2 linked regions of the Neorhizobium galegae genome follow. The protein of the gene in region 2 interacts with the protein of the main gene of each other region in a pairwise test. Links are inferred from orthologs where the notes say so. Each region holds a gene or a part of one and is shown on either strand. Other genes may lie near its edges. The genes, in order: LZK81_RS11940 and rlmB.

Region 1 (10,542 bases), 690 kb from region 2 along the record:
CCACGAACAGGCGCGTGACGAAATCCGCGTCGCGCGTCGCCATGCCGGAACGGCCCTTGCCGCCGCGACGCTGGGCACGGTAGGTGCCGAGCGTGACGCGCTTGATATAACCGAGATGCGAAACCGTGACGACCATGTCCTCGCGGGCGATGAGATCCTCATCGTCCATTTCGAGGCCGCCCTCAAGGATCTGCGTGCGGCGCGGCGTGCCGAATTCGTCGCGGACGGCAATCAACTCGTCCTTGACGATGGTCTGGATACGAAGACGCGATGACAGGATATCGAGATAATCGCTGATTTCCGCGCCGATCTTGTTCAACTCGTCGCCGATTTCGTCACGACCGAGTGCGGTCAGGCGTGCGAGACGCAGTTCGAGGATGGCACGCGCCTGTTCCTCGGACAGATTGTAGGTGCCGTCCTCGTTGATACGGTGGCGCGGGTCGTCGATGAGGCGGATCAGCGCATCGACGTCCTGAGCCGGCCAACGACGGGTCATCAACTGCTCGCGCGCCGTCTGCGGATCGGGTGCGCGACGGATCAGGAGAATGATTTCGTCGATATTGGCGACCGCGATCGCAAGGCCCACCAGGACGTGGGCGCGTTCGCGAGCCTTGCGCAGCAGGTATTTCGTGCGTCGGCTAACCACTTCCTCACGGAAGGATACGAAGGCGCGCAGCATGTCGAGCAGCGCGAGCTGTTCCGGCTTGCCGCCATTCAGCGCCACCATGTTGCAGCCGAAGGAGGTCTGCAGCGGCGTGTAGCGATAGAGCTGGTTGAGGATCACGTCCGCATTGGCATCGCGCTTCAGCTCGACGACGACCCGGTAGCCCTGGCGGTCGGATTCGTCGCGCAGGTCGGAAATGCCCTCGATGCGCTTTTCACGCACCAGCTCGCCGATCTTCTCGACCATGGTCGCCTTGTTCACCTGAAAGGGAACTTCGGTGATGATGATCTGCTCGCGATCACCGCGCATCGGCTCGATTGCTGCGACGCCGCGCATGATCACCGAGCCGCGGCCGGTCTCGTAGGCGGAACGGATGCCGGACCGCCCCAGGATCAGGGCGCCTGTCGGAAAGTCCGGACCGGGAATGATTTCCATCATTTCCGGCAGTTCGATCGCCGGATTGTCGATCAGGGCGATGCAGCCGTTGATCACTTCCACCAGATTGTGCGGCGGGATATTGGTCGCCATGCCGACGGCGATGCCGCCTGCGCCGTTGACCAAAAGGTTCGGGAATTTCGCCGGCACAACGACAGGCTCGGACAGCGTGCCGTCGTAGTTGTCGCGGAAATCGACGGTTTCCTTGTCGAGATCGTCGAGCAGGGCGTGGGCCGCTTTCTCGAGGCGGCACTCGGTGTAACGTTCGGCCGCCGGCGGGTCGCCGTCGATCGAACCGAAATTGCCCTGACCATCGATCAGCGGCAGGCGGAGCGACCAATCCTGGGCCATGCGCGCCAGCGCGTCATAGATCGCCGAGTTGCCGTGCGGATGGAATTTACCCATCACGTCCCCGGTTACACGGGCGCATTTAACGTATTTCTTGTTCCAGTCGATGCCCAGTTCCGACATGCCGTACAGGATGCGCCGGTGGACCGGCTTCAGTCCGTCGCGGACGTCAGGAAGGGCGCGGCTGACGATGACGCTCATGGCGTAATCGAGGTAGGACCGCTGCATCTCTTCCATGATGGAAATGGGTTCGATGCCTGGAGGCAGCTTTCCGCCGCCGGGTGTGCTTTGCTCAGTCAAATCGGATCACGATCTCTGTTCGGAATCAGTTTCTTTTTTATAGCGGAAAGCGGTTCCGAGCGCCAATTTCCACAATGGTTTTGAACAGCTTTTGCGGCTTTAACACGGCTTTTGGACAAGGTCGAAACATGCCGCGACGCTGACGGGGTGGGCTTTCTTTCGCTGCCGGCCTGTCCTAACAATCTTCGCATGCGACTGCAAGGATTGCAGCCTGACAGGGAGAGGATATGGCGACCCCCGATATGCTGGTCAATGCCCTGACCACGATGCTCGTGACACTCGACCCGCCCGGGCTGGCGCCGGTCTTTCTGGGCCTGACCGTCGGCATGACCGCCCTCCAGCGCCGCCAGGTCGCGTTCCGAGGATCGCTGATCGCCTTCGGCATCCTCGCCGTCTTCGCGCTGTTCGGTTCGAGCGTGCTCGGGCTGCTCGGCATTTCGATCGGGGCCTTCCGCATCGCCGGCGGCCTGCTGCTCTTCTGGATCTCCTTCGAAATGGTGTTCGAGAAACGCCAGGAGCGAAAGGAGAAGACATCCCAGGCGGCGATCACCATCGACCACATCCACAATATCGCGGTGTTTCCGCTGGCGCTGCCGCTGATTGCCGGGCCAGGCGCGATCTCCGCCACCGTCCTGCTTTCCGGCACCCTGCCCGGCATTGTCGACCGTGCGCTCTTCATCGGTGTCATCGCGCTGATCATGCTGCTCGTCTACGCGACGCTTCTGGTCGCCGAGCGGCTCGACCGTTTCCTCGGCGTCACCGGAAGGGCGATCCTCACCCGCCTGCTCGGCGTCATCCTCGCGGCACTCTCCGTTCAGTTCGTCGTCGACGGGGTGCGCTCGGCCTTCAATCTTTAGGTCTCAGTCTTTAGGTAAGACCCAGCCTTAGGTAAGACACGGACGACAGAGCGGAATTTTCTGCTAAAACGCGATTCATCTCACCTCACTCGAAGGTCTCCATGATGCGCCGCCTGTTGCGCCGGCTCCTGCCGGAAGCCACCCCCGTCAGCCCCAGGGAAAGACTGCGCGCTGCACTGGGCGCGCTCGCGGGAATTCTGGTGACGGGCCTGCTGGGAAGCCTGGCTTTGAAGGTGGATGCAACGCTTCCGGCGCTGGTCGCCCCCATGGGGGCTTCGGCCGTGCTGTTGTTTGCGGTGCCTTCCAGCCCGCTTGCACAGCCGTGGTCGATCCTCGGCGGCAATACCGTCGCCGCCCTTGTCGGCGTGACCGCCGCTCTTTTGATAACCGACCCATTCCTGGCCTCGGCGGTGGCGATCGCCGTTGCCATCGCCGCGATGATGACGCTTCGGTGCCTGCATCCCCCAAGCGGGGCGATCGCGCTCACCGCCGTGCTCGGCGGGCCGACGATCCACGAACTCGGATACGGCTTCGTGATCTGGCCGATCGCCGGCAATTCGCTGGCCCTGCTGCTGATCGCGTTGGTCTTCAACAATCTGACGGGACGTCGGTACCCGCACGCGGCCAAGCCGGCGACGGCCGATCACGGCACGACCGATCCCGCCTCGATCCAGCGCATCGGCTTCACCTCTTCCGACCTCGACGATGTCCTGAAAGAATACGACGAGTTCCTGGATATCGACCGCGACGACCTAGAAACGATCCTGCGGCGGACGGAACTGCGCTCCTATCGCCGGCGTGCCGGCCATCTCGATTGCGCCAGCATCATGTCACGCGATGTGGTGGCGGTGGCTCCGGACAATTCGCTGAAGGAGGCGCACGACCTGATGCGCGCCCACCATTTCAAGGCCCTGCCGGTCACCAACGACAGGGCGGAAGTGGTCGGCATCGTCACCCAGACCGATTTCCTCGATAAGGCGAACTGGACGAGAGGGCGGCCAAAAATCGGATTTGCGCAGCGCCTGCGCCTGGTTCTGTCGGGCGCCAGCGCGCCGAACGACACGGTCAAGGACATCATGACAGCGCCGGTCAAGACGGTTGGCCCGGCCACGCCGATCGCAGACGCGATCGTCATCTTCGCCGAAGAGGGATTGCACTACCTGCCGGTAACCCGGGAGAACAACAAACTGGTCGGCATTCTCTCGCAATCGGACGTCCTGGTCGCGATGCTCGCCGACAAGGCGGCCGCCTGATCGATAATTCAGGCAGCTGCCGTTTCAGAAATCGATGGCGACCGACCGATCAGAACGGGATGTCGTCGTCGAGATCGCGCGAGAAATTGCCGCCAGCCGGCTGACCGCCGGAGGACTGACCGCCACGGCTCGCACCGCCCGCCGCAGGCCGGCGCTCGTAATCGTCACCGCCGCCGAAGTCGTTGCCGCCGAAATCATTGCCGACACGATTGCCGCCAGCACCACCACGGTCGCCGCCGCCCTCGCCGCGGCCATCCAGCATGGTCAGCGTCGAGTTGAAGCCCTGAAGCACGATTTCCGTTGAATAGCGGTCGTTGCCGGTCTGGTCCTGCCACTTGCGGGTCTGCAGCGCGCCTTCGATATAGAGCTTGGCGCCCTTCTTCACATATTGCTCAACGACCTTGCAGAGACCTTCGTTGAAGACGACGACCGTATGCCATTCGGTCTTCTCGCGGCGTTCGCCATTGTTGCGATCACGCCAGGTTTCGGACGTGGCAATGCGAAGATTGGCGATCGGCCGGCCGTCCTGCGTCCGGCGGATTTCAGGATCAGCCCCCACATTCCCCACCAGGATTACCTTGTTCACACTACCAGCCATATTCATCACCTCATCTGCCGCCCGGTAACGGCACCAAAAATCAATCGCGGCACTCTAGCCCATCGGGCCCAGCCATTGGGTTTTTGCGATCTTTAATCCACAGGCAAATTTGTTCTTTATTTGTTCTATTTTATTCTTATAGTGCTGTCAACCGACTCGGGAACGGCATTGCATGGCAGCAGTTTCGTCTCGACAGTCGTGGATCAATCACTACATAAGGGCCTTCGATCCTCCCGAGAGCATGAAGATGAGCGAACTGAAGAGCATTTCCATACGTGGTGCGCGCGAGCATAATTTGAAGGGCATCGACCTCGATTTGCCCCGCAATTCGCTGATCGTCATGACCGGCCTGTCCGGTTCGGGCAAGTCTTCGCTCGCCTTCGACACGATCTATGCGGAAGGCCAGCGGCGTTATGTCGAAAGTCTTTCGGCCTATGCGCGCCAGTTCCTGGAAATGATGCAGAAGCCGGATGTCGACCAGATCGACGGGCTTTCCCCGGCGATCTCGATCGAGCAGAAGACGACGTCGCGCAATCCGCGCTCGACGGTCGGCACGGTCACCGAAATCTACGACTATATGCGCCTGCTTTTTGCGCGCGTCGGCGTGCCTTATTCACCGGCGACGGGCCTGCCGATCGAGAGCCAGACGGTCAGCCAGATGGTCGACCGCATCCTCGCCTTCGAGGAAGGCACGCGTCTTTATATTCTGGCGCCGATGATCCGCGGGCGCAAAGGCGAGTACAAGAAGGAACTCGCCGACCTGATGAAAAAGGGGTTCCAGCGCGTCAAGGTCGACGGGCAATTTTACGAGATCGCCGACGTTCCGGCGCTCGACAAGAAATACAAGCACGATATCGATATCGTCGTGGACCGGCTCGTGGTCCGCTCCGATATTGCCGCGCGTCTGGCCGACAGTCTCGAAACCTCGCTGAAACTGGCAGACGGGCTGGCGGTCGCCGAGTTCGCCGACAAGCCGCTGCCGCCGGAAGAGACTTCGGCCGGCGGATCTGCGAACAAGTCTCTCAACGAGACGCACGAACGGGTGCTGTTCTCTGAAAAGTTCGCCTGCCCCGTTTCCGGATTCACCATTTCGGAAATCGAGCCGCGGCTGTTTTCGTTCAACAATCCCTTTGGCGCCTGCCCGACCTGCGACGGCCTTGGCTCGCAACAGAAGGTGGACGAGGCGCTGATCGTACCGGAGCCTGCCCGCACGCTGCGCGACGGCGCGATTGCGCCATGGGCGAAATCCACGTCTCCCTACTATAACCAGACGCTCGAAGCACTGGGCAAAGTTTTCGATTTCAAGCTGTCCAGCCGCTGGAACGAGCTTTCTGCGGAGGCCCAGAAAGCCATCCTCGAAGGCACCGAGGAAAAGATCGAATTCCACTATGCCGACGGCGCCCGCTCCTACAAGACGGTCAAGAATTTCGAAGGCATCGTGCCGAACCTCGAGCGCCGCTGGAAGGAAACAGATTCCGCCTGGGCGCGCGAGGAGATCGAACGGTACATGTCGGCAGCCCCCTGCCCGGCCTGCAACGGCTATCGCCTGAAGCCGGAGGCACTCGCTGTAAAGATCAACAAGCTGCATATCGGCCAGGTCACCGAGATGTCGATCCGCATCGCGCGCGACTGGTTCGAGGTGCTGCCGGAACAGCTGAACGCCAAGCAGAACGAAATCGCAGTCCGCATTCTGAAAGAGATCCGCGAACGCCTGCGGTTCCTGAACGATGTCGGCCTCGATTATCTCAGCCTGTCGCGAAATTCCGGCACGCTCTCCGGCGGCGAAAGCCAGCGCATCCGGCTTGCCTCGCAGATCGGCTCGGGCCTGACCGGCGTGCTTTACGTGCTCGACGAACCGTCGATCGGCCTGCACCAGCGCGACAATGCCCGCCTGCTCGATACGCTGAAACACCTGCGCGACATCGGCAATACGGTGATTGTCGTCGAGCATGACGAAGACGCGATCATGAGTGCCGACTACGTGGTCGATATCGGCCCGGCAGCCGGCATCCATGGCGGACAGGTGGTGGCCGAAGGCACGCCCAGCGAGGTGATGGCCAATCCTAAATCGCTGACCGGCAAATATCTGTCAGGCGAGCTCGGCGTGCCGGTACCGGCGGAGCGCCGCAAGCCGAAGAAGGGCAAGGAAATCAAGGTTTTTGGCGCCCGCGGCAACAACCTGAAAAATGTCACCGCCGCCATTCCGCTCGGCGTGTTCACCGCTGTGACAGGCGTGTCCGGCGGCGGCAAGTCGACCTTCCTGATCGAGACGCTTTACAAATCCGCCGCGCGCCGCGTCATGGGCGCCCGCGAAATCCCCGCCGAGCACGACAGGATCGACGGTTTCGAGCATATCGACAAGGTGATCGATATCGACCAGTCGCCGATCGGCCGCACGCCGCGTTCGAACCCGGCCACCTATACCGGCGCCTTCACGCCGATCCGCGACTGGTTTGCCGGCCTGCCAGAGGCGAAAGCCCGCGGCTACCAGCCGGGCCGTTTCTCGTTCAACGTCAAGGGCGGCCGCTGCGAAGCCTGCCAGGGCGACGGCGTCATCAAGATCGAGATGCACTTCCTGCCGGACGTCTACGTCACCTGCGACGTCTGCCACGGCAAGCGCTACAATCGCGAAACGCTCGACGTGACCTTCAAGAGCAAGTCGATCGCCGACGTGCTCGACATGACGGTCGAGGAAGGCGTCGAGTTCTTCTCGGCGGTTCCGGCGGTGCGCGACAAGCTGCAGTCGCTTTTCGATGTCGGCCTCGGCTACATCAAGGTCGGCCAGCAGGCCAATACGCTTTCGGGTGGCGAGGCGCAGCGCGTCAAGCTAGCCAAGGAACTGTCGAAACGCTCGACGGGACGCACGCTTTATATCCTCGACGAGCCGACGACCGGCCTGCATTTCCATGACGTCGCCAAGCTTCTGGAAATGCTGCAGGAACTGGTGAACCAGGGCAATTCCGTGGTGGTCATCGAACATAATCTCGAGGTCATCAAGACCGCCGACTGGATCATCGATATCGGCCCGGAAGGCGGCACCGGCGGTGGCGAAGTGATCGCGGCCGGCACGCCCGAGCAGATCGTCAAGGAAAAGCGGTCCTATACCGGCCATTTCCTGAAGGAACTGCTGGAGCGGCGGCCGGTCAAGAAGGTGGAAGCGGCGGAGTGAACCTCCGCACAAGGGAGGCAATTCATGACCAAAGCCGGCACTATTCGCACGGGCATCGGCGGCTGGACCTTCGAGCCGTGGGAAGGCACGTTCTACCCTGAAAAACTGGCCAAGAAAAAACAGCTCGAATATGCCGCAAGCAAGCTGAAGGTCATCGAGGTCAACGGCACCTATTACGGATCGCAAAAGCCCGAGACCTTCGCCAAATGGGCATCGGAAGTGCCGGACGGCTTCATCTTTTCGCTGAAGGCGAGCCGCTTCACCACCAACCGCAAGGTTTTGGCCGAGGCGGGAGAATCGATTGAGAAGTTCCTGACCCAGGGCCTGACCGAGCTTGGCGACCATCTCGGGCCGCTGCTCTGGCAGTTCGCGCCGACCAAGAAGTTTGAGGCCGACGATTTCGAGGCCTTCCTGAAATTGTTGCCGAACAAGCTCGATGGCTTGAAGCTGACCCATGTGGTCGAGGTCCGCAACGACAGTTTCAAGGTGCCTGAATTCATCGCGCTGCTTTCGAAATACAACATCGCGCCCGTCTGTGCCGACCATTTCGACTATCCGATGATCGCGGATGTCACGGCGGATTTCGTCTACGCGCGCCTGCAGAAAGGGTCGGACGACATCAAGACCTGTTATGCGGAAGAGGATATGAAGGCCTGGGCGAAAAGGCTGGAAACCTGGGCGGAAGGCGGCGTGCCGGACGATCTGCCGCTGGTTGACGAGAAGCGTGAAGTCAAGAAGAAGCCGCGCGACGTCTTCGCCTTCTTCATCCACGAGGGGAAGGTGAACGCGCCCTATGGCGCGATGGCGATGCGCGAACTCCTCGAAAGCCGACGCTAGGGATCCAGCCCGATGCCGGCATGGGCGGCGAGGTCCTCGGCCGTCATGCCCCTGCCCGCCCGCTTTCCGGCTTCTCCATGCAGGTAGACGCCCGCAGCGGCCGCCTCGAAGGCGGGCATGCCCTGGGCGAGCAATGCGCCGATCATGCCGGCCAGAACGTCGCCGGAACCGGCAGTCGCCAGCCACGGCGGTCCGTTGGTATTGATGTAAGCGCGACCGTCGGGGCCAGCGATCACCGTATCGGCGCCCTTGTAGACAATGGCAGCGTGAGCGCGGGCGGAAGCCGCCACCGCCTTTTCCACCTTGCTCAGGTTGTCATCCGCGGCGATGTCGGGAAACAGGCGGGCGAATTCGCCCTCGTGCGGCGTCAGCACCAGATGGGGCTCCCCGCCGGCAAAGGCATCGAACAAATCTGAGGGCTTTTCCTTGAAGGAGGTAATTCCGTCCGCGTCGAGCACCAGCGGCCGATCCTTCAATGCCAGCGCGAACTGCCTCGCCTTCTTGCCGATGCCGAATCCCGGCCCGAGCACGAAAGAGGCAAGCCTCGCCGTGCGAAGCCAGTTTTCCAGGTCCTTCACCGTGTCGACCGGATGCAGCATGATCGCGGTCAGCGAGGCCGCATTGGCCGGCATGGCATCACTTGGCGAACCGACCGTCACCAAGCCTGCCCCCGCCTTCAGGCCTGCGGCCGCCGAAAGCCGAGCCGCACCCGTCTTGCCAGCCTCGCCCGAGAACACGGCCAGGTGTCCGCGGCGATATTTGTGGGTGTCGCTTTCCGGCTCGGCCAGCAGACCACTCCACAATTCGGGTCCATTCTCTCTCATCTTGCCGGTAACCTCGCGGATGATGCGGGCCGGAATGCCGATATCGAAAACCTCGACGTCACCGCAGAGAGACCTGCCCGGCAGCAGCAGGTGACCCGGCTTGCGAGTCATGAAAGTGACCGTATGGGCGGCCAGGAAGGCGGCGCCGAGCGGGACGCCCCGCCTCCCGCAGAGACCGGACGGCAGGTCCACCGCAAGAACTGATACCCCCGCCTCGCCGACCTTGCGGATCACCTCCGCGACAATGTCCGGCACGTTGCGGGTCAGGCCGGCACCGAACAACGCGTCGACCACCACGTCGCCGGCCTGCGGCCGATAGGCTTCGAGCGGTTTCGACGGCAGGCCGCAGAGATCGCAGGCCCGCCTTGCATCGCCTTTCAGTGTTCTGGGATCGCCGAGATGATGGACGTCAACGGTGGCGCCGGCTTCGGCAAGCGCGCGGGCCGCCACATATCCATCCCCCCCATTGTTTCCGGGACCGCAGAGTGCGACAAACCGCAAGGCGCCGGGAAAATGCCGAAGTGCAGCGGCAGCAATCGCGCGGCCTGCCCTGTCCATCAGGTCAAAGCACGGAATGCCGGATCGGGCTGAGGCGGCATCCGCCGCCGCCATCTCGTCGGGCGTCAGAAGCAGTGAAACAAGCGAAGCATCCATAGCGCTATTGAACGGAAAGATGATCAGAAAACAAGCGCCACTTCCCTAGCCGCAACGGAATAAAAATTATGCAATTGCCTAAATAGGAGGCCTTACCTTGACTATATTTGATATCGCTTAAGTTTCGAAAAAACTTCAAAAAACTCCGATTCTTGTGTCGCAACGCACAAATTTCGAGAAAACGGCAGAAATTTTGCCACTGAAGCCGCTGTTTTGTCGGGAATTAGTGCAAAACCGCATTATTTTTTTGAAAGTGGCTTCCGAGTTTGGCACGATAACTGCATTGGCATGGGCGAGCGGGTAACGGCCTGCTTCAAGAGAGAAGCGGAGATATAGTTTCTCATGAAAAAGATCGAAGCGATCATCAAGCCTTTCAAGCTCGACGAAGTGAAGGAAGCCCTTCAGGAAGTCGGCTTACAGGGGATCACAGTGACCGAAGCCAAGGGCTTTGGCCGCCAGAAGGGCCATACGGAGCTCTATCGCGGCGCGGAATACGTTGTCGACTTTCTGCCCAAGGTGAAAGTCGAGGTCGTCCTGGCGGACGAGAATGCGGATGCGGTCATCGAGGCGATCCGCAACGCTGCACAGACTGGACGGATCGGA
Region 2 (12,452 bases):
AGGACCGGGAATTCATGCAGTCCGGAACCCGAAGACTCCGGACGAAACTTTTAGATCGTCACCGTCGACGGATCGATCTTGACGCCCGGACCCATGGTCGAGGAGATCGCTACCCGCTTGAGGTAGTTGCCTTTGGCGCCTGCCGGCTTGGCCTTGATGACGGCGTCAGCGAAGGCCTTGATGTTTTCTTCAAGAGCCTTGGCTTCGAACGAAGCCTTGCCGATACCGGCGTGGATGATGCCGGCCTTTTCGACGCGGAACTCGACAGCGCCGCCCTTGGAAGCCTTGACGGCGCCCGTGACGTCCATGGTGACGGTTCCGACCTTCGGGTTCGGCATCATGCCGCGGGGGCCGAGGACCTTACCGAGACGGCCGACGAGCGGCATCATGTCCGGAGTGGCGATGCAGCGATCGAAGTCGATCTTGCCGCCCTGGACGATTTCGACGAGGTCTTCGGCGCCGACGATGTCCGCACCGGCTGCCTTGGCTTCGTCAGCCTTGGCGCCGCGTGCGAAAACGGCAACACGAACGTCACGGCCAGTGCCGTTCGGCAGATTGACCACGCCGCGGACCATCTGGTCTGCGTGACGCGGATCGACGCCGAGGTTCATCGCGATTTCGACGGTTTCGTCGAACTTGGCGACCGCACGTTCCTTGACCATCGAGATGGCGTCGGTGAGCGCTACGAGCTTGGTCGGATCCACGCCTTCGCGGATCTTCTGAATACGCTTTGCAAGCTTTGCCATGTTAAGCCACCACTTCCAGGCCCATGGCGCGGGCAGAGCCCTCGATCATGGCCATTGCGCCTTCGAGATCAGCAGCGTTCAAATCCTTCATCTTCGCCTGGGCGATGGTCTGGATCTGAGCCTTGGTCAGGGTGCCTGCCTTGGCGCCCTTGCCCGGGGTCTTGGAACCCGAGGTGATCTTCGCTTCCTTCTTCAGCCAGTAGCTGACCGGAGGCTGCTTCATCGCGAAGGTGAAGGACTTGTCCTGGAAATAGGTGATGACGACCGGGATCGGCATGCCCTTTTCCATTTCCTGCGTGGCAGCGTTGAACGCCTTGCAGAATTCCATGATGTTGATGCCGCGCTGACCAAGTGCAGGACCGATCGGCGGGGACGGATTGGCCGACCCTGCCTTCACCTGCAGCTTGAGGTGGCCCATAACTTTCTTAGCCATAACTCTCTGCCTTTCGTTAGAGACCGGTTTCCCGGTCCGACATGCCGGCTTTCACCGGCGGCTGCGGTTGCGTGGTTCGGTCGAGATGCCCGGCTAAGGCACCATCCCTCCCACGCGCTTGCGGCAAACGCCGCACGAGGCCCGCCGAATAAACGGCCGGCCCCATTTCGAAACTCATCAGACCTTTTCGACCTGAGCGTATTCCAGCTCGACCGGGGTCGCACGACCGAAGATCGAGACTTCCACCTTGAGGCGGGAGCGCTCTTCGTCGACATCCTGAACGGTGCCGTTGAAGGACGCGAAAGGACCGTCCGAAACGCGAACCTGCTCGCCGATCTCGAAAGTGATCGAGGACTTCGGCCGCTCGACGCCTTCCTGGACCTGGCCAAGGATGCGCTCGGCTTCAAAGTCAGGGATCGGAACCGGCTTGTTGTCGGAACCGAGGAAGCCCGTGACCTTCGGCGTATTCTTGATCAGGTGATAGGCTTCGTCGGTCAGGTTCGCACGAACCATGACGTAGCCCGGAAAGAACTTGCGCTCCGAGTCGACCTTGCGGCCACGACGCACCTCGACGACCTTCTCGGTCGGCACCAGGATCTTCTCGAACAGATGCTCAAGCCCCTTCTGGCGAGCCTTGTTCTCGATGTCCTCAGCCACCTTCTTCTCAAAATTGGAATATGCGTGGACGATGTACCAACGCGCCGCCATCTTTAATTCTCCAGATTCAAACGCTGACGTTCAGTACGAGACGGAGCAACCATCCCATGAGCTGGTCTGCAGCGAAGAAAAACAGCGCGGCGAACACAACCATTACCAGAACCATGGCCGTGGAAATCATGGTCTCGCGACGCGACGGCCAATGGATTTTCGACGCTTCGGATCGCACCTGGCGCAGAAACGTAACTGGATTGGTCTTGGATGCCATTGATTGCCCACGCAATTACGGCGCGTAAAGCTGAACTTGCTCAGCCCCACGCACCGCGTGTCTGTTTTGACCTACATAAACACCCCTTCCCCTTTACACAAGTGGGAAAACAGTGTTCGATGAAATTTCGCCGTTTTGCACGGCGACCATTTCCCGACAATTCCGCTGCGGATAATCTCGCGCCAATCATCTGAAAGTGGCAGGGGCGGCCGGGCTTGAACCGACGACCTGCGGTTTTGGAGACCGCCGCTCTACCAACTGAGCTACACCCCTTCAACCTTGGCGGACCATAAACCGGAAACTCGGCCTGGCCGCCAACTGGCTAGGCGCTCCCTTTAAGGGGATGCGTTGCGCTTTGCAAGAGCATTTTTGATATCCGGACCGTTCTGCCTCAGCTTTCGGCCGGACCCGTCAAACGCCTCGGCAAAGCGAACGCCCGAAAGCGCCGTCCCGGCGCCGCCTGCGCCTATTTCCCTGCCCGGCAGCCGATCCGCAATGGCTTCGATTGATCGGCAGAGGCTCCCCCAGGAGGTCGGTCGGGAGGCGATTCGCAACGGAAGCAATCGGTGGGGCCGCGCTTACACCAGTAGAGGTGATCGCCGACGGGCATTTACGCTTGCCCCCAACCCGTCACCGGGCGGCGACTTGCCGGCTCGGGTGGGTGTCTGCCCGCCTCCCCGGCCGGTATCCGTCAATTCCACGGTCGGCCTGACAGCGCCCGGCTGTAGCGGGCCCGTCGTCGCGTAAGGGGCTCGGCAGTCTGCGATGTGCCGGGCCGCGACAAAAGCTCATTTCCGTGGCGAGAGCACGCTTTTTCCCAAAGCTGACTCAGGGTGAGCCGCCCGATTGACTCAAGGGCAGGGCTTGAATGCGAAAGGCCCCGCCGTTGCCGGCAGGGCCTTTGCTATTTGATGTCGCTATCGATTACTCGATGATCGAGGCGACGATGCCGGCGCCGACGGTGCGGCCGCCTTCGCGGATCGCGAAACGCAGCTTTTCTTCCATCGCGATCGGAACGATTAGCTCGACTTCAACCGTGACGTTGTCGCCCGGCATCACCATTTCCGTGCCTTCCGGCAGCGATACGATGCCCGTCACGTCCGTCGTGCGGAAGTAGAACTGCGGACGGTAGTTGGTGAAGAACGGCGTATGACGGCCACCTTCTTCCTTCGTCAGGATGTAGGCTTCGGCCATGAACTTCTTGTGCGGCTTGACCGAACCCGGCTTGCACAGGATCTGGCCACGCTCGACGCCGTCACGGTTCACGCCGCGGACGAGAGCGCCGATGTTGTCGCCGGCCTGGCCCTGGTCGAGCAGCTTGCGGAACATTTCAACGCCGGTCACCGTCGTCTTCGAGGTCGGGCGGATGCCGACGATCTCGACTTCTTCGCCAACCTTGACGATGCCGCGCTCGACACGGCCGGTCACGACCGTACCGCGACCCGAGATCGAGAACACGTCTTCGATCGGCATCAGGAACGGCATGTTGATCGGACGCTCAGGCGTCGGGATGTAGGCGTCGACAGCGGCCATCAGCTCGCGGATCGAATCTTCGCCGATCTTCTTGTCCGAATCTTCAAGAGCGGCCAGCGCCGAACCCTTGATGATCGGAATGTCGTCGCCCGGGAAGTCGTAGGACGACAGAAGTTCGCGCACTTCCAGCTCGACGAGCTCGAGAAGCTCGGCGTCGTCGACCTGGTCGACCTTGTTGAGGAACACGACGATTGCCGGAACGCCAACCTGACGGGCGAGCAGGATGTGCTCGCGGGTCTGCGGCATCGGGCCATCGGCAGCCGAGCAGACCAGGATCGCGCCGTCCATCTGGGCAGCACCGGTGATCATGTTCTTCACGTAGTCGGCGTGGCCGGGGCAGTCGACGTGGGCATAATGGCGGGCAGTCGTCTCATATTCGACGTGCGCCGTCGAAATGGTGATGCCGCGTGCCTTTTCTTCAGGAGCCGCGTCGATCTGGTCATAGGCCTTGTACTCGCCGAAGTACTTCGTGATCGCGGCCGTCAGCGACGTCTTGCCATGGTCAACGTGACCGATCGTGCCAATGTTGACGTGCGGCTTGTTGCGCTCAAACTTGCTCTTTGCCATTGAATGCTTCCTGTGAACATAAGGGTGGACCCGGCGACCGGGTTTGGTGTCGCCGTTTAAGGCTTTCCACTAGAATGCGCAAGACATAATTACGACGCGCGCCCGGACAAGGGGAGCAGGCGAAATCGGCTTGAAAATGCCCGGGGACGGCCGGTTCAGCACGCGCTCAGGGCAAGATCCAGACCGGCTCTGATTTCGGGCTTCAGCGAACTGACGAGCGCCGTAAGCGCAAAAAGCCCCGCGGTCGGGTAAGGCCGCGGGGCTCCAGGTCCGCCTTGATGACGCCAGTATAGCACAGAAGTTTGTTCCGGGACTGCCTGTCGGCCACCGCACCTACCGGCCGGGAGCTCGCACTGGATGCGCGGCCCAAAACGACGCGGGGACCCGTGCCTCATTCCGGTCGACGGAAGCTTCTGGTCCCACGGCATGGCGCAAGCCGCACGATCGCCGGGCCTGCTTCGACAGGGACGCTGGAAAGCGTTGCACCACAGGCACGCCGTCATTGTAAATCGTTGAGATTGTGGAGCGGGTAGCGGGAATCGAACCCGCGTATTCAGCTTGGAAGGCTGCTGCTCTACCATTGAGCTATACCCGCGGTGTGGTGTCCGATCAGAGACGAATGGTGGAGAGAGTTGGATTTGAACCAACGTAGGCTGAGCCAACGGATTTACAGTCCGTCCCCTTTAACCACTCGGGCATCTCTCCAGTTTTTCGTCCGGATCGTGAGACCAAGTTCGTCAGACCTTGAAGCTTGCCGCCCCTCGATCTGCGCCGCGTATATGACCGCCTCGTTCTCGTCTGTCAACACGAGTAAGAAGCAAAAATGACGAAAATAAATCAGCCGCTCTTTCGATCCGCCTCCCCGTCGAGGGCTTTGCCCGGAGAGCGAGGATGGCTATAAGGCCTGATGAGCAAGGACGACAAAGAAGACAAATCCACCCGCGACACCCATTATGCGACGCTTCGGCGCGCCGTGCGCGACTCCAAGCGCGAGCGTGGCGAAATTCCGACGCCGCCGCTGAAACGGCCGAAATCCAACAAGGACTGGAAACCGCCGCAGCTTCAACCCGAACAGGTCTTCCTCTATGGCCTGCACACGGTGCGCGCGGCCCTCGACAACCCCGAGCGCAAGCTCATCAAGCTGTCGGTGACGCAGAACGCCTTCGCGCGGCTCGAGATCGGCGAACCGGAGACGCTGTCCTTTCCGGTCGAATTCGTCTCGCCGCAGGATATCGACAAGGTGCTCGGCCCCGAAGCCATCCACCAGGGCGTGATGCTGGAAACACGCCCCCTGCCCGTCCGCCGGCTGGAAGGCTTGAAGGCAAGTCCGCTCCTGCTGGTCCTCGACCAGGTGACCGACCCGCACAATGTCGGCGCGATCATGCGTTCGGCGGTCGCTTTCGGCGCCGGCGCCGTCATCACCACCCAGAGACATAGCCCGACCGAATCCGGCGTACTGGCCAAATCGGCCTCCGGCGCGCTGGAACTCATACCTTATATACAGGTCACTAATCTCGCCGACGCGATCGAGGAACTGCACCGGCTCGGCTTCCAGACGATCGGGCTCGATTCGGAAGGCCCGGCCCCGCTCGAAGGCACGTTTGCCGGTGGCCGGATCGCTCTCGTGCTCGGCTCGGAGGGCAAGGGCCTGCGGCAGAAGACCCGCGAGACGGTCAACGCGCTTGCCCGCCTCGACATGCCGGGCGCCATCAAATCGCTCAACGTCTCGAACGCCGCCGCGATCGCGCTCTACGCGACACAGCAGCATCTCGCCAAGGCCGGTTGAACCGAGCCGTTTTAGACTCCCATGCGCGGGGCAAACGTGTCATGGGAAGTCTAAGCAACCGACGTGACCAGCCTCCATGGAATTCATGCTCGCTACATTCGAACAAGCCGCGCTGCTCGCGGGCAAGGCCATCCTGGACATCTACAGGGCTGGGCCGAGCACCAGCTACAAGGCCGATCGGTCCCCGGTCACGGAGGCGGACGAGCGGGCTGAAGAAATCATCCTCGCCGAACTTGCCCGAGCTTTTCCGGAGATTCCCGTCATCGCGGAAGAATCGGTCGCGATGGGGCGCATCCCGTCGATCGAAGGGCGCTCTTTCATCCTTGTCGATCCCCTCGACGGTACCAAGGAGTTCATAAACAACCGCGAGGATTTCACGGTCAACATCGCTCTCATCGAGAACGGTGCGCCGATCCTCGGCGCCGTTTATGCCCCTGCCCTCAAGGTCGCCTATCTCGGCGGCGGCGGACGGGCGGAAAAACTCGTCGTCGATGACAATTTCGCGGTGACGAGCCGGGAGCCGATCGTCGCAAGGCCGGTCGGGAGCCGGCCGATCTGCGTCGCGAGCCGCTCTCACAATTCCGCAGAGACCGAGGCCTTCCTCGAGAAATCCGGCGCCGCCGATATCCGCAGTATTGGTTCCTCGTTGAAATTCTGCCTGCTGGCGGAGGGTGCCGCCGATCTCTATCCCCGCTTCGGCAGAACCATGGAATGGGACACGGCCGCCGGCGACGCCGTATTGCGCGCGGCGGGCGGCAGCACGGTCACGCTCGACGGGGCGCGGCTTACCTATGGCAAGACCGGTCGCGCGGACATGCTGGATTTCGCCAACCCCGATTTCATCGCCTGGGGATCGCGGCCTGGAAACTCCTAGCCGTCGTCCCATTGTCATCACCCGGTAACATTGGCCAGTCAGGGGGGCCTCCCGGGGTAACGCCCACCCAGGCCTGTGACAGGCAGCCAAGCCGACGCGTTGCATTCCCTTTCGGATGCGCTTAGGAAACCGCTGCGCGTGAGATTGCCGAGCAAAGATGAGGATTGTTGATGCGTATTGTGATGGTTGGATCGGGTTATGTCGGCCTCGTGTCGGGAGCCTGCTTTGCGGATTTCGGACATGACGTCATCTGCGTCGACAAGGCTGAGGAAAAGATCGAGGCGCTGAAAAAGGGCGGCATCCCGATCTTCGAACCCGGCCTCGAGGCTCTGGTCGAATCGAACGTCAAATCCCGTCGCCTTTCCTTCACCACCGAGCTCGGCCCGGCGGTTGGCGATGCCGATGTCGTCTTCATCGCCGTCGGTACGCCCTCGCGCCGCGGCGACGGCCATGCCGACCTCGGTTATGTCTATGCCGCGGCACGCGAAATCGCCGAGGCGCTGACCGGCTTCACCGTCATCGTTACCAAGTCGACCGTCCCGGTCGGCACCGGCGACGAAGTGGAGCGGATCATCCGCGAGACCAATCCGGATGCGGATTTCGCCGTCGTCTCCAACCCCGAATTCCTGCGCGAAGGCGCTGCGATCGAGGACTTCAAGCGTCCGGACCGTATCGTCGTCGGCCTTTCCGACGAGCGCGCCCGCGGCGTGATGACGGAAGTCTACCGTCCGCTCTATCTCAACCAGTCGCCGCTCCTCTTCACCAGCCGCCGCACGTCCGAACTGATCAAATACGCCGCAAACGCCTTCCTGGCGATGAAGATCACCTTCATCAACGAGATGGCCGACCTCTGCGAGCGCGTCGATGCCGACGTCCAGGACGTTTCGCGCGGCATCGGCCTCGACGGGCGCATCGGCTCGAAATTCCTGCATGCCGGCCCCGGCTATGGCGGCTCCTGCTTCCCCAAGGACACGCTGGCGCTCGCAAAGACCGCTCAGGACTATGACAGCCCGGTGCGCCTCATCGAAACCACTATCGCCGTCAACGACACCCGCAAGCGTGCCATGGGCCGCAAGGTGATCGCGGCCGCCGGCGGCGACGTGCGCGGCAAGAAGGTCGCCGTCTTCGGGTTGACCTTCAAGCCGAATACCGACGACATGCGCGACAGCCCCGCGATCGCCGTCGTCCAGACGCTGCAGGATGCCGGCGCGATCGTGTCCGGCTACGATCCGGAAGGCATGGCAAACGCCAGGCAGATGATGGATATCGAATTCGCCAGCGGTCCCTACCAGGCCGCTGAAGGCGCCGATGTCGCGGTTCTGGTGACCGAGTGGAACGAATTTCGCGCACTCGATCTGGAGCGCCTGAAGTCCGTCATGAAGAGCCCTGTCCTTGTCGACCTGCGCAATGTCTATCGGGCGCGGGAGGTGGAAGCGCATGGCTTTGCCTATACCGGCGTCGGCAAGGTGCACTAGGACAGTCCCGAAGGCGTCGGGATTGAAGGCACCGGCCTGGAACCTTGGGCGTTGCGCGAGGGGTGTCCTGAATGTTCCTGGTGCCGAAGGCTTTCAAGCGGCGGCTTGATTAGGCATATTGCATGCCGATGATGTTTCGCCATCTCATGCAAACAGGCCTGGCCTTGTCATTGGCAGTCCCGCCCCATGGCGGGAGCATTGCGGCTGCCGAAGACCCCGCCGCTCCCGAATGCCGATACGAGCGTGCGGCATCGGGCGGCATGGACCGGCTCTGCATCCGCTCCGAAACCTACAATCATGATCTCTGCCAGGTGATGGAGCGGCTCGCCGTGACGAACGGGCTGCCGCCGGAGTTCTTCGCCCGCCTGATCTGGCGCGAAAGCCTGTTTCGGGCCAATGCGGTGAGCCCGAAGGGCGCCGAGGGCATCGCCCAGTTCATGCCGGCAACCGCGAAGATCCGGGGGCTGGCGAACAGCTTCAATGTCGCCGAAGCGCTTGTCGCGTCCGCTCTCTATCTCGTCGATCTGCGCGACCGTTTCGGCAATCTCGGCCTTGCCGCCGCGGCCTATAATGCGGGCGAAGCCGGGCTGGAAACATTCCTGAAGGCCGGCCGGCTGCCGATCGAGACGCGCGACTACGTGTACGCGATTACCGGTCACTCGGCGGAGACATGGAAAGACAATCCGCCGAAGGTGGCGGCTCAGTCCCTTGCCCCCGGAAAATCCTTCATCGACGGCTGCGTGCGGCTCGCCAATACGAGGCGGCTCAACGAGACCGTCCTGATCGCCTCGGCGGATTGGGCGCCATGGGGCGTGCAGCTTTCGGCCCACTACAATCCGAATATCGCCAGCCAGCTGTTTGCCAGCACGATCGGCCGGCTGCCGGCGCCGCTCAACGCGGAACGGGCGCTCGTCGTGCGGCAGAAACGCGGCAATTTCGGCTATCGCCCGCGCTATGCGGCGCGGATCGGCCGCGCCACCAGAGCCGAGGCGACCGACTTGTGTAGCAAGATCAGGGCACAGGCGGTGCCCTGCACGGTGTTCCGGAATTGAGATATTGGAGTTCGGAGCGGGAGGAAGTCACGGCCTGACCGCTGCGGCCCGATGGGTTTGGTCGGCCGCAGGTGCAAAGAAAATGCTGCCGGGCTGCTCGTGAAGGCCTTCCGCGCGGAGTGCCTCGCGCACCGCGGGCCGTTCGGCCACGTGAGAAAAGAAGGCCGAAAGTTTCGGCCATCGATCGAGGTCAATGCCGATCCAGGGCGACCAGTTAAGGCAGACGAAGAGATAGGCATCCGCGACCGAGAAACCTGTCCCATCCAGATAGGGTTCTCCGATCCGGCCGTTCAGCCAGTCGAGCCGGTTCGACACCAGTGCGCGGATCGCCTCGTGCGACGGCGCATAGGCCGCGCTGAACAACATGGCCATCGGCTTGTGCAGTTCCGCGGTGATGAAGTTCAGCCGGGATTGCATGCGGCTGCGCGCCAGGCTTCCTGACTCGGGAAGCAATTTGCGTCCGCCCGGCACGCTTTCGGCGAGAAACTGGACGATCGCCGGCCCTTCCGTCAGCACCGCCCCGTCATCGAGCATCAGCGCCGGTACGTAACCCGTTCCGTTGATCGCGAGATAATCGTCGCCATCCGACGTGCGGTGGTTCGCGCGATCGACCATAATGGTTTCGATCTCGAGCCCCAGCTCGCGGCAGACGATGTGCGGGGACAGCGAACAGGCGCCGGGGTGCATATAGAGCTTCATCATTTGCTGTTTCCGATTCTGCGCGGTTGAGTATTTGTACTATTTCGCATAAAATTCTGATCGTCAATAATTTAATGCGGATCAGTACAAAATGAGCGAAGCTAGGAAACGTGGGCGACCGCGGGCTTTTCACGCCGGAACTGCGATCGAGAAGGCACGCGAGGTCTTCTGGGACAGAGGGTTCGAGGGCACGTCGCTCGATGCGCTAAGCGCTGCGACGAACCTCAACCGCCCGAGCCTCTACGGCGCCTTCGGCGACAAGCAGGAACTCTATCTCGGCACCCTTGCCGGATACCGCGACGACAGCCTCGATGCCCTGACGGAAGCGCTCGATCCCTCCCTACCGCTTGCGGAAAATCTCGCGGAAATCTATCGCCGGTCGCTCGCCATCTATCTTTCGGGAGAAACCGCGCAGCGCGGCTGTTTCCTGATCGGTACCGCCACGGCGGAGGCGATCCAGCATCCGCGGGTGCGCGACATGCTGCGCATCAGCCTCGAAGCCTTCGATACCAGGATCGAGCAACGGCTGGCCTTGGCGATTGAAAGAGGTGAGCTACCGGAAGGTTCCGACCCGCAGACGCTCACCTGGCTCGCCTCTTCCGTCATGCACTCGCTAGCTGTTCGCGCCCGCGCCGGAGCCTCCCGCGAGATGCTGGAGGCTCTCGCAAAGGCCGGCGTCGAGATGGTCTGCGGTCCGAAGCGGCAGGATTAGCTCGCGGCTTTCAGCATGCTCGTACGGAAGGACAGAGAAAGCCTCGCGGCAAACGCCAAATTCCGTGATGTTTCGAAGCCGCAAAAACTGGAAGTGCTTGGTGCCCCCGCCAGGGTTCGAACCCGGGACCCCCTGATTACAAATCAGGTGCTCTACCAACTGAGCTACAAGGGCACTTTCGAGTGGGGAGTTACCAGATTTTCCCCTGCTGTAAAGAGAAAATCGCTGCAACATCACATACCGTGCATTCGAGCTGGGTTGTTTCACTTACCGGCGATGGCGCAAGGCGCTTGTCCAAAAGCCTGTTTTTCCTGTACTTAATGCCGTCCGGCCGGCATGGTCCTGTCACAGGCTCGTGTTAGCTCAATTGGTTACAGCGTCCCTTGCGCGGCCCTTCGGGCGGCGGCACCCTTAAAGGCCCGTTCATGTCGTCCCAGACGAACAAGCTCTCCATCATCGCCTCGACGGCCCCGGAAGCACAATCCGCGCTGGAGGAGCTCGTGCGGCTCTACGGCAACGTGCCGACCGCGCAAGCCGACGTGATCGTCGCGCTCGGCGGCGACGGGTTCATGCTGCAGACGCTGCACGACACGATCAACACGGGCAAAAGCGTCTATGGGATGAATTGCGGCTCGGTCGGCTTCCTGATGAACGATTTTCGCGCCGAAAAACTTCATGAGCGAGTGGCCGAATCGGTGGAAAACGAATTCCACCCGCTGAAGATGACGACGGAAAACGAGGACGGCTCGACATCGGTGGCCCTCGCCATCAACGAGGTCTATCTTTTCCGGCAATCCTATCAGGCGGCCAAGCTCAGGGTGGAGATCGACGGCCATGTGCGGCTGGAGGAACTGATCTGCGACGGGCTGATGATCGCCACGCCCGCCGGTTCGACCGCCTACAATCTCTCGGCGCATGGGCCGATCCTGCCGCTAGAGGCGCCGCTGCTCGCCATGACGCCGGTCTCGGCATTTCGCCCGCGGCGCTGGCGCGGAGCACTGCTGCCGAACCACGTCTGCGTCGATATCCACATCCTCGAACCGGAAAAGCGGCCGGTCAATGCGGTTGCCGACAATACCGAGGTGAAGTCGGTGCTGAAGGTGCGGGTGGCGCAATCGACCGAAATCACCGCACGCATCCTGTCCGATCCCAACCATTCCTGGTCTGACCGGATCCTCGCCGAACAGTTCAACAACTGACTCAGCGTCAGCGTGTGTGACTCAGCGTTAGCTCACGCAGATGAAACCTGTTGCGCTTGCGTGAAACTCAGCGCTTCGGTGTAAAGGCGCGCAGAAAAGTGCGGGTGGCGTTCGCCGCCATCTGGTCGATCTCCGATTCGGGCGTCTGGCGGCCGATCTGCTGATCGTAGCGAAGGTCAGTCGCCAGAAGCGCCATATACTGGCGGGCGGCAAGCGCCGGATCGTCGATCTCGAGGTAACCGCCATGGGCGAGCTGTGCCAGGCGGGCGGCAATCGCCGGATATTTCTTGCCCGGCCCGTATTCCTTCCAGGTTTCGAAAAGCTCGGGGAATCGGGCGCCTTCGGTCTCGACCACCTTGCGCAGCCAGCGGCCGTTCGGGTCGCAGATCGCCTTGCGCAGGAGCTGGGCCGAAAATTGCGTCAGCTCCGTCTCGATATCCTGCGGCGTCAC

The links.
Region 1: the proteins of rlmB (region 2) and LZK81_RS11940 interact in binary tests that used the Escherichia coli proteins (3 or more experiments, as listed by UniProt). The link is inferred for Neorhizobium galegae from one-to-one orthologs.

The regions. Positions count from the first base shown.
Region 1 is NZ_CP090095.1:2,372,465-2,383,006, forward strand. What follows is about bases 7,699-10,542. They hold LZK81_RS11940 (NAD(P)H-hydrate dehydratase), read right to left. Parts: upstream 9,940-10,542; coding sequence 8,458-9,939; downstream 7,699-8,457. Other genes in these bases: LZK81_RS11935 (DUF72 domain-containing protein), read left to right, coding at 7,699-8,461; LZK81_RS11945 (P-II family nitrogen regulator), read left to right, coding at 10,282-10,542. In the rest of the region: gyrA (DNA gyrase subunit A), read right to left, coding at 1-1,747; LZK81_RS11915 (MarC family protein), read left to right, coding at 1,975-2,604; LZK81_RS11920 (HPP family protein), read left to right, coding at 2,709-3,857; LZK81_RS11925 (single-stranded DNA-binding protein), read right to left, coding at 3,907-4,455; excinuclease ABC subunit UvrA, read left to right, coding at 4,703-7,624; more of LZK81_RS11935, read left to right, coding at 7,649-7,698. UniProt on the Escherichia coli protein: Bifunctional enzyme that catalyzes the epimerization of the S- and R-forms of NAD(P)HX and the dehydration of the S-form of NAD(P)HX at the expense of ADP, which is converted to AMP.
Region 2 is NZ_CP090095.1:1,684,481-1,696,932, reverse strand. What follows is about bases 4,275-7,050. They hold rlmB (23S rRNA (guanosine(2251)-2'-O)-methyltransferase RlmB), read left to right. Parts: upstream 4,275-5,111; coding sequence 5,112-5,990; downstream 5,991-7,050. Other genes in these bases: LZK81_RS08445 (UDP-glucose dehydrogenase family protein), read left to right, coding at 7,035-7,050; cysQ (3'(2'),5'-bisphosphate nucleotidase CysQ), read left to right, coding at 6,076-6,864. Outside these bases: rplA (50S ribosomal protein L1), read right to left, coding at 51-746; rplK (50S ribosomal protein L11), read right to left, coding at 748-1,179; transcription termination/antitermination protein NusG, read right to left, coding at 1,357-1,887; preprotein translocase subunit SecE, read right to left, coding at 1,904-2,104; tuf (elongation factor Tu), read right to left, coding at 3,029-4,204; more of LZK81_RS08445, read left to right, coding at 7,051-8,339; LZK81_RS08440 (transglycosylase SLT domain-containing protein), read left to right, coding at 8,498-9,391; LZK81_RS08435 (glutathione S-transferase N-terminal domain-containing protein), read right to left, coding at 9,419-10,090; LZK81_RS08430 (TetR/AcrR family transcriptional regulator), read left to right, coding at 10,182-10,802; LZK81_RS08420 (NAD kinase), read left to right, coding at 11,228-12,001; LZK81_RS08415 (TetR/AcrR family transcriptional regulator), read right to left, coding at 12,069-12,452. UniProt on the Escherichia coli protein: Specifically methylates the ribose of guanosine 2251 in 23S rRNA.